DNA from 2 places in the Streptomyces sp. NBC_00224 genome. Region 1 is predicted to be linked to the other one. Evidence: riboswitches for the same ligand, from Rfam matches in the RefSeq annotation. Region 1 holds a riboswitch; the other holds the start of a gene.

Region 1 (5,612 bases):
GCGCGACGGCTGGCGGCTCAGCCAGCTGCACGGCCGCTGGGCCGCCGAGTCCCGGCTCGTACGGGCCGACCTCACCCCGGGCGACAAGGTGCTCGGCAGCCGCCGCGGCCACACCGGCCACCAGCACCTGCCCTGGGTCGCCCTGGACGCCGAGGGCGCCGCCACCGAGGAGAGCGGCGAGGTGTACGGGTGCGCGCTCGGCTGGTCCGGGTCCTGGCGCATCGCCGTCCAGCACCTGCCGGACGGCCGGGTGCAGATCAGCGGCGGCGCCGGGTACGACGACTCCGGGCTGCTGTCGCTCGCGCCCGGCGACTCGTACACCACACCGGTCTTCGCCGGGTTGTGGAGCCCGGACGGCTTCGGCGGGGCCAGCCGGGAGTGGCACGCCTGGCAGCTGGCCCGGGTGATCCCGGATGCCGAGCGGGTGCGGCCGGTGCTCTTCAACTCCTGGGAGGCCACCGGGTTCGACATCTCCGAGCCTCAGCAGCGGGCGCTGGCGCACCGGGCGGCCGCGATGGGCGTCGAGCTGTTCGTGATCGACGACGGCTGGTTCGGGGAGCGCACCCACGACGCGGCCGGGCTCGGCGACTGGACGCCCAACCCCGAGCGCTTCCCCGGCGGCCTCAAGCCGCTCGCGGACGAAGTGCACGTGCTGGGCATGCGGTTCGGGATCTGGGTCGAGCCGGAGATGGTCAACGCCGACAGTGCGCTGTACCGGGCGCACCCGGAGTGGGTGCAGCACCAGAGCGGACGCCGGCGCACCGAGTTCCGCAATCAGCTCGTGCTCAACCTGGCCCGCCCGGACGTCCAGGAGTACCTCTGGGAGCAGCTGGACGGGCTTCTTTCGAGTGCGCCCGTCGACTATGTGAAGTGGGACTTCAACCGCTGCTTCACCGATGCGGGCTGGCCCGGGGAGGAGTATCCGCAGAGGCTCTGGACCGAGCATGTCCGGGCGCTGTACGGCCTGTTGGACCGGCTGCGGGCCGCACACCCCTCGGTCGACTTCGAGTCCTGTTCGGGCGGCGGCGGCCGGATCGACCTCGGCATCCTCTCCCGTACGGACCAGGTGTGGACCTCCGACAACACCGACCCGCTGGACCGGCTCGCCATCCAGGACGGCTTCAGCCAGCTGCACCCGGCCCGGGTGATGGCCGCCTGGGTCACCGACAGCCCCAACACCCTGCTCAACGGCCGCCGCAGCAGCCTGCGCTTCCGCTTCGTGAGCGCGATGGCCGGGGTGCTCGGCGTCGGCGGCGACCTCAGCCGGTGGAGCGAGGCCGAACTGGCCGAGGCGCGCGGGTGGGTGGAGCTCTACAAGGCGATCCGGCCGGTGGTGCAGCTCGGGGCCCAGTACCGGCTGCGGCCACCGAGGGGCGGGCTCAGCGCCGTCCAGTACGTGCGCGGCGACGACACCGTGGTCCTCGCGTACCTCCAGGCCCAGCGCTACGGCGAGTGCCCCCCGGCCGTGCGGCTGCGCGGCCTGGACCCGGCGGCGGCCTATCGGTGCCTGGACACCGGGGCCGTACACAGGGGAGCGGTATTGCTGCATCGGGGCCTGGACACCGGACTGCGGGGCGATCTTGATGCGACGGTGTTCCGATTCCGGCGGCTGAGCGCGCGTCCGGCATAAGGAATTCGCGTTCTTGGCGCGGTAAAGATCTTCATCGGGATGTAATGGCTAAAACTGGACAGAGTGGGGCGATCGGTGGCGGGAAGGGGTGAATGGGTTAGGACTTTCACCCTGATTGGGCGATTTGATGCACCCTGTCCATCTCCCCGGCAGGAAGGGGAGGTTGCCCGTGAGCAGCGTCATATCCGTGACGTTCCGTGGTGGCGGCCCCGAATGAATTCCCCCGTCCGGCGGGGCCTGTTGGGAATTCCGGTCGACGCAGGGTGACCGCAATTCCCGGAGGAATTCCCGGCCGGGAATGCCGAAGGCGAATGGGCACTTGTCGTGGCCCGCCGGGCTCGCTTACGGTCACCGCAATCCGGGTGGACCGCCGAATCCTGCCACCGCTCGGAATCCGCACCCATCCACGCGTGGCAGGAGCGGGGGACCCAGGTAAGCGCCGTCCGGAATTCCGGCACGGCTCGGGGTGAAGCCGGAACACCGCACGCGGTGCCCCGGCCGGGCAGCTCCAGCCCGAACCCGACAGCTCACCTCGCAGGCGCCGGAGAGGAATCCGCCATGCCCGCGAAGGGTAAGCACCGCCGTCCCAAGTCCAGCCCGATATCCCGGGGCATGGTCGCCGCCGGTACGGGCGGCGCCGCGCTCGCCATCCCGCTGCTGGGCGCCACCGGCGCGCACGCCGCGGCGCAGACCGCCGCCCCCGCCACCGCGCCTCAGCAGGCCGTCCGCGCCGCCGGGGCCTTCGCCGCCGCTCCGCAGACCGCGCCCACCACGTACAAGGTCAAGAGCGGCGACTGCCTGTCGCGGATCGCCGAGGACCACCGGCTCGGCGGCTGGCAGCGGCTCTACAAGGACAACCGCGAGGTCGTCGGCTCCGACCCGGCGCTGATCCGCCCGGGCATGAAGCTCACCCTCGGGGCGAAGGCCCCGGGCGGCGGCGCGCCGCACGGCTCCGCCAAGGCGAGCGGTTCGCACGACTCCGGTACGAAGAAGTCGGCCCCCCGCACGTCGAAGTCCTCCCCGGCCGCCTCCGCCCCCAAGGCCGCCGCCGACACCTCCTCGTCCGCCACCGCGAACCAGGGCTCCGCCTCCGGCTTCCGCGCGCCGCTCGACAGCGTGAGCATCGGCACCCCGTACCGCATGGCCGGATCCATGTGGTCCAGCGGCTACCACACGGGCGTCGACTTCGCGGCCGAGACCGGCACCACGGTGAAGGCCGTCGGCGCGGGCACGGTCGTCTCGGCCGGCTGGGGCGGCGCGTACGGCAACCAGGTCGTCATCCAGCACGCCGACGGCATGTACTCCCAGTACGCCCACCTCTCGCAGTTCTCCGTCTCGGCCGGGCAGACCGTGACCGAGGGCCAGCAGCTCGGGCTCTCCGGCGCCACCGGCAACGTCACTGGCCCGCACCTGCACTTCGAGATCCGCACCACGCCCGACTACGGCTCGGACGTCGACCCGATCGCCTACCTCCGCCAGCAGGGCGCGAGCCTCTGACGCCCTTGCCCCGCCCGGCAATTGGCGCGTATTCCCGCTGCGGGAAACTGACCGGGTGGCCTATATCACCCACCGTCAACCCCTCCTTACGGTCGCGTAGGTCACACCCATAAGGGAAAGATATGGTCTCGTGGCAGACGATTCGAGATCATTCAGCAGCGGTACGTTCGGGTCGTACACGGCGATCGGCGACAGCTTCACGGAAGGTGTCGGCGACCCCGGCCCGGACGGGGCGTTCGTCGGTTGGGCGGACAGGTTCGCCGTGCTACTGGCAGACGAGCGACCGGAGGGGGCCTTTCGCTATGCCAATCTCGCGGTCCGCGGCAGGCTCCTCGACCAGATCGTCGAGGAGCAGGTGCCGCGGGCCAAGGAGCTCGCACCCGACCTGGTGAGCTTCTGCGCGGGGGGCAACGACATCATCCGGCCGGGCAGCGACCCGGACGACGTGGCCGAGCGCTTCGAGCGCGCCGTGGCCGACCTGAAGAGCGCGATCCCCACGGTCATGGTGACCACCGGGTTCGACACGCGCGGGGTGCCGGTCTTCAAGCATCTGCGTGGCAAGGTCGCCACGTACACCGCGCATGTGCGCTCCATCGCGGACCGCTACGGGTGCCCGGTGCTCGACCTGTGGTCCCTCAAGTCCGTTCAGGACAGGCGGGCGTGGGACGGCGACCGGCTGCACCTGTCGCCGGAGGGGCACACCCGGGTCGCGCTGCGCGCCGCCCAGGTGCTCGGACTGGAGATCCCGGCCGACCCGGACCAGCCGTGGCCCCCGCTGCCGCCGCGCAACACCCTGGACGTGCGGCGCGACGACATCCACTGGGCGCGCGAGCACCTGGTGCCGTGGATCGGACGACGGCTGCGCGGCGAGAGCTCGGGCGACCACGTGGAGCCCAAGCGCCCGGATCTGCTGCCTCTCTGACGCATCATCAGGGCCGTATCGGAGCAGCTTTCCTCGGTACGGAGCAGCTTTCCTCAGTGCGGTGCGGCACCGCGCCCCTGTCAGGGGCGCGGAGAACCGCGCGACCAGCCACAGACGAACCGCAGCCGAATCACCGCGGCGCCAGCAGCCTCCGCTCCGTCTCCGGGTCGAGTCCGACCCGGGGGCGGTCCGGCCGCTGCGGAGCCTCGCCGCCGATCGACTCGATCCAGGCCCAGGTGTCGGCGACCGTCTCCTCGACGGGGCGGCAGCGCAGCCCCGACAGCACGGCCTTCCACACGTTCGAGCCGTGCATCGTGCCGTGATCCTCGCCCGGCGGGATCCACACCGGCAGATGGCTCCACGGCTCGACCCCGGCGGCCAGGATCGGCTCCGGGTCCGTCCAGCGCAGCTCCGCGCCGCCGCCGGTGACCCGCGCGCACGCCTCAAGCAGCTCGCCCATGGTGGTGTGGTCGGGCGGGGAGACCAGGTTGTACGGGCCGCAGAGCCCGAAGTCGGCCGCGCTCACGATCCACTCCGCCAGGTCCCGGGCGTCGATGAACTGGACCGGCAGATCGTGCGGCCCCGGCGCGAGCACCTCGCCGCCGCGCGCCATGCGCCCCAGCCACCACGGCAGCCGCCCGATGTTCTCCCACGGGCCGAGGATCAGTCCCGCGCGCACCAGGAGCGAGCGCTCCGGGCCGAACTCCTGGACGGCGGCCAGCTCGCCGCCGCGCTTGGCCTGCGGATAGTCCACCTCGCCCTCGGCGTCGGGCGATCCGTCGACCAGTGGCGCACTCTCGTCGGCCCCGGCCGGGGTCGGGTACGCGTACACCGACCGGCTCGACACATAGACGTACCGGGCGGCGCGCCCCTGCGCGAGCAGCCGTGCCGCGTCCCGTACCACCGAGGGCGCCCCCGACCAGGTGTCCACGACCACGTCCCACTGCCCGTCGGTGAGCGCCGCCAGACCGCCCTCGGCCGTCCGGTCGCCGAGCAGGGTGCGCACGCCCTCGGGCGGCTCGTGGCGGCCCCGGTGGAAGACCGTCACCTCGTGCCCCCGCGCCAGCGCGGCTTCGGCCACGGCGCGGCCGACGAATTCCGTACCACCCAGTATCAGTAGCTTCATGGCCGCAACTCTGCCTGCCGGAACGGGTCCTGAGAACCGTTGCATGCTGAGGGCGAAATCCCGGCCGCGTCCGCGCGCGGCCCCGGGGAGCGTCAGGGGCGGTAGAGCTGGCCGGGCTTCGGGGCGGCGGGGGCGAGCAGCTGGGGCACGGTCACGAAGGTGAAGCCGCGCGCCTTGAGGGCGTCGATGATCCCGGGCACGGCGGGCACGGTCCCGTCGTAGATGTCGTGCAGCAGGATGATGCCGTCGCGGTCGGCCTGGTCGAGGATGCGCTCGGTGATCAGGGCCGAGTCGTTGGTGGAGTAGTCCTTGGCGGTCGCGCTCCACAGGATCTGCGAGAGCCCCAGCTCCTTGCTGACCTTGGTGACTTCCTTGTTGGTACGGCCCTGCGGCGGTCGCATCAGGACCGGCTTGCGGCCGGTCAGCTTGGCCACCGC
Region 2 (5,612 bases), 5.5 Mb from region 1:
GGCAGGCGCACACCTCGACGCCCTCGTTCTGCTCCTTGATCGCCTCGATGGTCTGCGAGACGCGGTCCACGTCGCGGTCGGTCGGGCCGCGGCCCGAGGCCACCAGGCAGACCCGCTTGGCGCCGCCCGCGACACCGGCGGCGGCCGCCTTGGACGCCTCGTCCGGCTTCAGCCAGGTGTACTTGAGGATCTCGGCCTTGGAGCCCAGCCGCTGCGAGCAGTACGAGCAGTCCTCGGGGCACAGTCCGGACTTCAGGTTCACCAGGTAGTTCAGCTTCACCCGGCGCCCGAACCACTGACGGCGCACCTTGCCGGCCGCGGCCACCACGTCGAGCAGTTCCTCGTCGGAGGTCGCCAGTACGGCGAGCGCCTCTTCACGGCTCGGCAGCTCGCGCCGCAGCCCCTTGTCCACCAGCGTGTTCAGCAGGTCCATGGCGCCGATCCTTGCCGAAAACCCCCGCCCCAGCCAAGGAGGGATCGTACAACTGCGCTCCCGGAAGGTGTGTGTATTGCCACACCCTGACCTCGCCCGTCCAGGAATAGGGTCTGTCCGCTGCCTACAAAAGGGATCTCCACCATGCCCCGAGCGCCATTCGACTGGATCGACGGAGCGACCGAGCGGCGCGAGCGCGCCGGTCTCGTACGGGTGCTGCGGCCGCGCGCCGCCGACCAGGACCTCCTGGATCTGGCGAGCAACGACTACCTGGGGCTCACCCGGCACCCGGCGGTCACCCGGGGCGCCGCCGACGCGGCGCTGCGCTGGGGCGCCGGATCCACTGGATCGCGCCTGGTCACCGGCACCACCGCGCTCCACACCGAGCTGGAGGACGCGCTCGCCCGGTTCTGCGGGTTCGAGGCGGCGCTCGTGTTCTCCTCCGGGTACGCGGCCAACCTCGCCGCGCTGACCGCCCTCGGCGAGCGGGACGCGCTGATCGTCTCCGACGCGGGCAACCACGCCTCGATCGTCGACGGCTGCCGGCTGTCGCGCGCGGAGACCGAGGTGGTCCCGCACGCCGACCCCGAGGCCGTACGCAAGGCCCTGGACGCCCACGGCGGGCCCGCGCTCGTGGTGAGCGACTCGGTCTTCTCGGTGGACGGCGACGCCGCACCGCTGCCCGGACTCGCCGCCGCCTGCCGGGAGTTCGGCGCGGCGCTCGTGGTGGACGACGCCCACGGCCTGGGAGTCCTGGGCGAGGGCGGGCGGGGCGGGCTGCACGCCGCCGGGCTGGCGGGCGCGGACGACGTGGTGGCCACCCTCACCCTGTCGAAGTCGCTCGGCAGTCAGGGCGGCGCGGTCCTGGGCCCCGCCCGGGTCATCCGGCACCTGGTCAACGCCGCCCGTACGTTCATCTTCGACACCGGGCTCGCACCCGCGGCGGTGGGCGGCGCGCTCGCGGCGCTGCGGCTCCTGGAGGCCGAGCCGGAGCGGGCGGGGCGGGCCCGGGCCGTGGCCGCCGAACTGTACGAACGGCTGACGGCGGCGGGCCTGGAGGCGGCGCGCCCGGACGCGGCCGTGGTCTCGGTGCGGGCGCCGTCGCCGGAGCGGGCGGTGGCCTGGGCGGCCGACTGCCGGGGCGCGGGTCTGGCGGTGGGGTGCTTCCGGCCGCCGTCGGTGCCGGACGGCATCTCCCGGCTGCGGCTGACCGCCCGGGCCGATCTGAGCGAGTCTCAGATCCAGTGGGCGGTGGACACGATCCTGCGGACCGGGCCCACCGCCTAGTCCCCCGTTCGCATTCTCAACTCCTGCTGTCGGGCGCCTCGTTGAGCTCGACCGGCAGGCCGGAAAGGAAGCTGTGCCAGGCCCGCGCTCCGAAGAGCAGCGCGGGTCCGGCGGTCCGCTTGGAATCACGGACGGCGAGCAGTCCGGCGTCGAGGAATGCGGCCTCGACGCAATTGTTCATTCCTGTACTACGGCTGCTGCGCCGCCACTGCGCACCGTTCAGAGAAGTGCTGGAAGGTACATGCGCGAGGGGTGCGGGCATCATGCCTCCCTTACACGCCGTCAGCCATCCCGGCGATGAGATTCAATGATTCCTTGAACGAGAGGGCCTGCGCCTCGGCCATGTGGAACGCGGCGCTGTACGCCTCAAGGTCTTCTCTCCGTTCGAGATAGAGGCTACTCGTCAAGTGGTCGATAACCACAACGTCCAGATCGGAAATGTTCGGAAAGGAGAAGATAATGAAAGGCCCGGTGAGCCCGATATGGCCACCGCTGCTGAAAGGCACCACCCGCAACCGGACTTGCGGCAGCTGAGCCGCCTCCAGGAGATGGCGCAACTGTCGCCGCATCGCGGGCGCCCCGCCCACCTCGCGGTGCAGTGCCGCCTCGTCGACCACCGCGCTCAGCTCCAGCGGGGGATCGGCCCGCAGCACCTCCTGGCGCGCCAGGCGCACCTCCACCAGGGAGTCCACCCGCGCCGCGTCCGGCCAGCCCAGGGCCGCCCGGGTCACCGCGCGGGCGTACTCGGGCGTCTGGAGCAGCCCCGGCACCACGGACGTCTCCAGGGTGCGCGCCGCCGACGCCTGTGACTCCAGGCTGATGAAGTCCCGGTACTGCGGCGGCAGCAGCCCGCGGTAGGCCTGCCACCACTGGCCACCGCGCCCGTCCGCCGCCCCCGCCAGCGCTTCGAGCAGCGCCCGCAGTTCGGGGTCGGCCACCCCGTACACCTCAAGGAGCCGGGCCACGTCGGCGGGCTTCACCCCGCTGCGGCCGGTCTCGATCCGGCTCACCTTGGACTGGTGCCAGCCCAGCTGCCCGGCGACCTCGCCGCTCGTGAGGGCCGCCGCGCAGCGCAGCCGGCGCAGTTCCTCGCCGAGTTTGCGGCGGCGTACCGCGGGCCCGTGCCACATGTCGGCCTCCTTCCGCCCGGCCGGGATTCGGGCGATGGGCAAGTGTGGCGCCCAAATACGGTCCTTCGTCGCAGAGTTCACCGCTTTGAGGGACAGATATATGCACATCTTGGTGGATCGGCGCATCCGGCGGCACGATGAGTGGCACTCTGGCGCGAAGCACAAGTCCGGGGCGTCCTCGCGTTTGTCCGCTCGCTACGAGCCCAGCAGGCCGGCCCGGGTGGGAAAGGGACAGCGTCGCCATGGCAGACCACCAAGAATCAACCGTCACTCTGCCGAGCGATCCCGCCTCGGTCTCCGTCGCCCGTAGACACGTCGTCGGCGTACTCACCGAATGGGGTCTTCCGTCGGACGCCGACACCGCCGATACGATCCGCCTGATCGTCTCCGAGCTCGCGACCAACGCCGTGCAGCATACGTTCGGCCAGTCGCCCACGTTCACCGTGGAGCTGCGCCTGGAGCGCGACGAGCAGCTCCACATCGGTGTCACCGACAGCCATCCCCGCTGGCCGAAACGTCTTCCCGCCGCCGTCCAGCAGGACAACGGGCGCGGCATGGTGATCATCCGCTGGCTCGCCGCCGAGTGCGGGGGGCGGCTGTCGGTCACCCCGACGCCGGAGGGCGGCAAGACCGTCTGGATCGCGCTGCCGTGGACGGTACCGGTCCAGAGCTGAGCGCTCCGCCGGGAGCGGGGTGATCCGGCTGCGGGCCGGTGAGCGCAAGCGGCGGCGCTCACCGGCCCGCCGTACCACCGGACAGGCCCTCGTGCCGTGCGTCAGCGCACGCGCCCGTACCAGACGCCCTTGGACCAGATCTTCTCCAGCCGCACTACGGACCCGGTCTTGGGGGAGTGCCATATCTTGCCGTTCCCGGCGTAGATCCCCACGTGGTAGACGTTCGAGCCGGAGTGGAAGAACACCAGGTCCCCGCGCTGGCGCGCGGACGACGAGATGTGCCGGGTGCTGTTGTACTGCTGCTGGGTGGTGCGGGGCAGCTTCTTGCCCGCCTGCTTGAACGAGTAGAGGGTGAGCCCCGAGCAGTCGAACCGGTACGGGCCGCTGGCACCGTACTTGTAAGGCGCGCCCTTCTTCGACGCGGCGACGTTGAGCGCCTTCGTCGCGAGTGTCGCGGCGCTCGCCTCACTGCCGGCTCCTGGCACCAGCATCGTGCCGCCGACGGCGGCGAGCGTGAGGGCGGAGACCGCCCCGACTCGACTCAACAGGGACGGGACGTAATTCTGCGCAGTCATGCGCGACCCTTCGTCAAACCGCCTGCGAAGGATGACCTGTCGGGTTCGGACTGGCGAAGATGCCCGGCCGCTCGCGCGGCTTCACCCCAAGGGCCTCCCGGTCTCCCGGTGGGCCCGCACTGCTTGGGTCCTCCACTCCTGCCGATCCACTCAGTCGACCAGTCATCCGGGTGCGGCGGCAGGACTCGGCGTCCGCCCGGACCGCCCCGCCGCGGTGGCGGGGGCTTGTCGTCGGAAGGGATCTTGACCCACGAAGTGTCGGATTTCCGAGCCGAAACGGCGTTTTGTGAGGCTCCTCACGACTGACCCATTCAGGTGTACATCTATGTTTCAACGCTCCTGACGGGCTGTCCGACCTGCGTCGCACCGGCGCTGGAACGATTCATTCCGTTCGGTGTCTGCGCATTCGGAGCAACACCTGCGGTACGTCGTTCGGACCATCGGATGGTGCGAACGGGGGAGGCCGACTCGTACCCGCGCGGGGGTGCACGGACACCGGAGCGTCAACTCGCGGATGACGGCGGCGGCACCGTCAGACGGCCCGCCCGGCGCTCCCCGTCGAGCAGCCGAAGGGCCCGCGCCAGCGTCTCGGAGTGCAGCTCCGACTCGCCGCGCCGATGCATGGTCGTCAGCGCGTCCCGCAGCGCCACGGCCTGCCCGACGAGCGCCTGCGCGGCCCGTAGCGCGCCGTAGGTGTCGCGGTGCCGGGCGGGGTTGATCCGGCCCAGCCTGTCGAGCGCGTCGAGGTACGCGTCGATGAACTCGCCCTCGGCACGCGTCAGCGCGGGCAGCGGCGGAAGTTCCGGCAGCACGGCTCTACCTCCCTTGCGCCGGGGCCGAGTTCTTGCGGCTGGTGACGACGTGGTCGACCAGCCCGTACTCGGCGGCCGCGGTGGCGTCGAGGATGGTGTCCCGCTCGATGTCGGCGCTGATCCGCTCGACGGACCGCCCGGTGTGCCGGGCCAGCAGCTCCGTCAACAGCTCGCGTCCGCGCTGGAGTTCATTGGCGTAGATCTCCAGGTCGGACGGCTGTCCCTGGATCGGCTCGGCGACCGAGGGCTGATGGATCAGGACCCGCGCGCCGGGCAGTGCGAGCCGCTTGCCCGGGGCGCCCGCGGCCAGCAGCACGGCCGCGGCCGAGGCGGCCTGGCCCATGCACACCGTCTCCACGTCGCAGGTGACGAACCGCATGGTGTCGTAGATCGCCGCCATCGCGGTGAGCGAGCCGCCGGGGGAGTTGATGTACAGCGAGATGTCGCGGTCCGGGTCGGCGTGCTCCAGGTGCATGAACTGGGCCATTACGTCGTTGGCCGCGGTGTCGTCGACGGGGGTGCCGAGGAAGATGATCCGCTCCTCCAGGAGCTTGGAGTACGGATCGAGGGTGCGGACCCCGGTCGAGGTGCGCTCGGAGAATTCGGGCAGGACGTGGCGGGCGGACGGGCCGTGCATGACGTACCTCTTCTCTCGTGCCGATGTCTCTGTAAAAAATGTACAGGACGTACAGGCCGTTATG

Evidence for each region. Region 1 has a riboswitch for cyclic di-AMP ahead of OG965_RS33160 (peptidoglycan DD-metalloendopeptidase family protein). Riboswitches for the same ligand answer to the same signal wherever they lie in the genome.
Region 2: another riboswitch for cyclic di-AMP. It lies ahead of OG965_RS08640 (C40 family peptidase); the one in region 1 lies ahead of OG965_RS33160 (peptidoglycan DD-metalloendopeptidase family protein).

The regions. Positions count from the first base shown of each region.
Region 1 is NZ_CP108106.1:7,442,069-7,447,680, forward strand. It holds gene OG965_RS33155 (alpha-galactosidase) at 1-1,630, shown strand, start outside; cyclic di-AMP (ydaO/yuaA leader) riboswitch at 2,018-2,184, shown strand; gene OG965_RS33160 (peptidoglycan DD-metalloendopeptidase family protein) at 2,189-3,127, shown strand; gene OG965_RS33165 (SGNH/GDSL hydrolase family protein) at 3,258-4,049, shown strand; gene OG965_RS33170 (NAD-dependent epimerase/dehydratase family protein) at 4,180-5,175, opposite strand; gene OG965_RS33175 (polysaccharide deacetylase family protein) at 5,268-5,612, opposite strand, start outside.
Region 2 is NZ_CP108106.1:1,941,819-1,947,430, reverse strand. It holds gene bioB (biotin synthase BioB) at 1-433, opposite strand, end outside; gene OG965_RS08660 (8-amino-7-oxononanoate synthase) at 578-1,720, shown strand; gene OG965_RS08655 (DUF397 domain-containing protein) at 1,737-1,982, opposite strand; gene OG965_RS08650 (helix-turn-helix domain-containing protein) at 1,993-2,850, opposite strand; gene OG965_RS08645 (ATP-binding protein) at 3,093-3,524, shown strand; gene OG965_RS08640 (C40 family peptidase) at 3,626-4,099, opposite strand; cyclic di-AMP (ydaO/yuaA leader) riboswitch at 4,103-4,287, opposite strand; gene OG965_RS08635 (hypothetical protein) at 4,603-4,911, opposite strand; gene OG965_RS08630 (ATP-dependent Clp protease proteolytic subunit) at 4,916-5,548, opposite strand.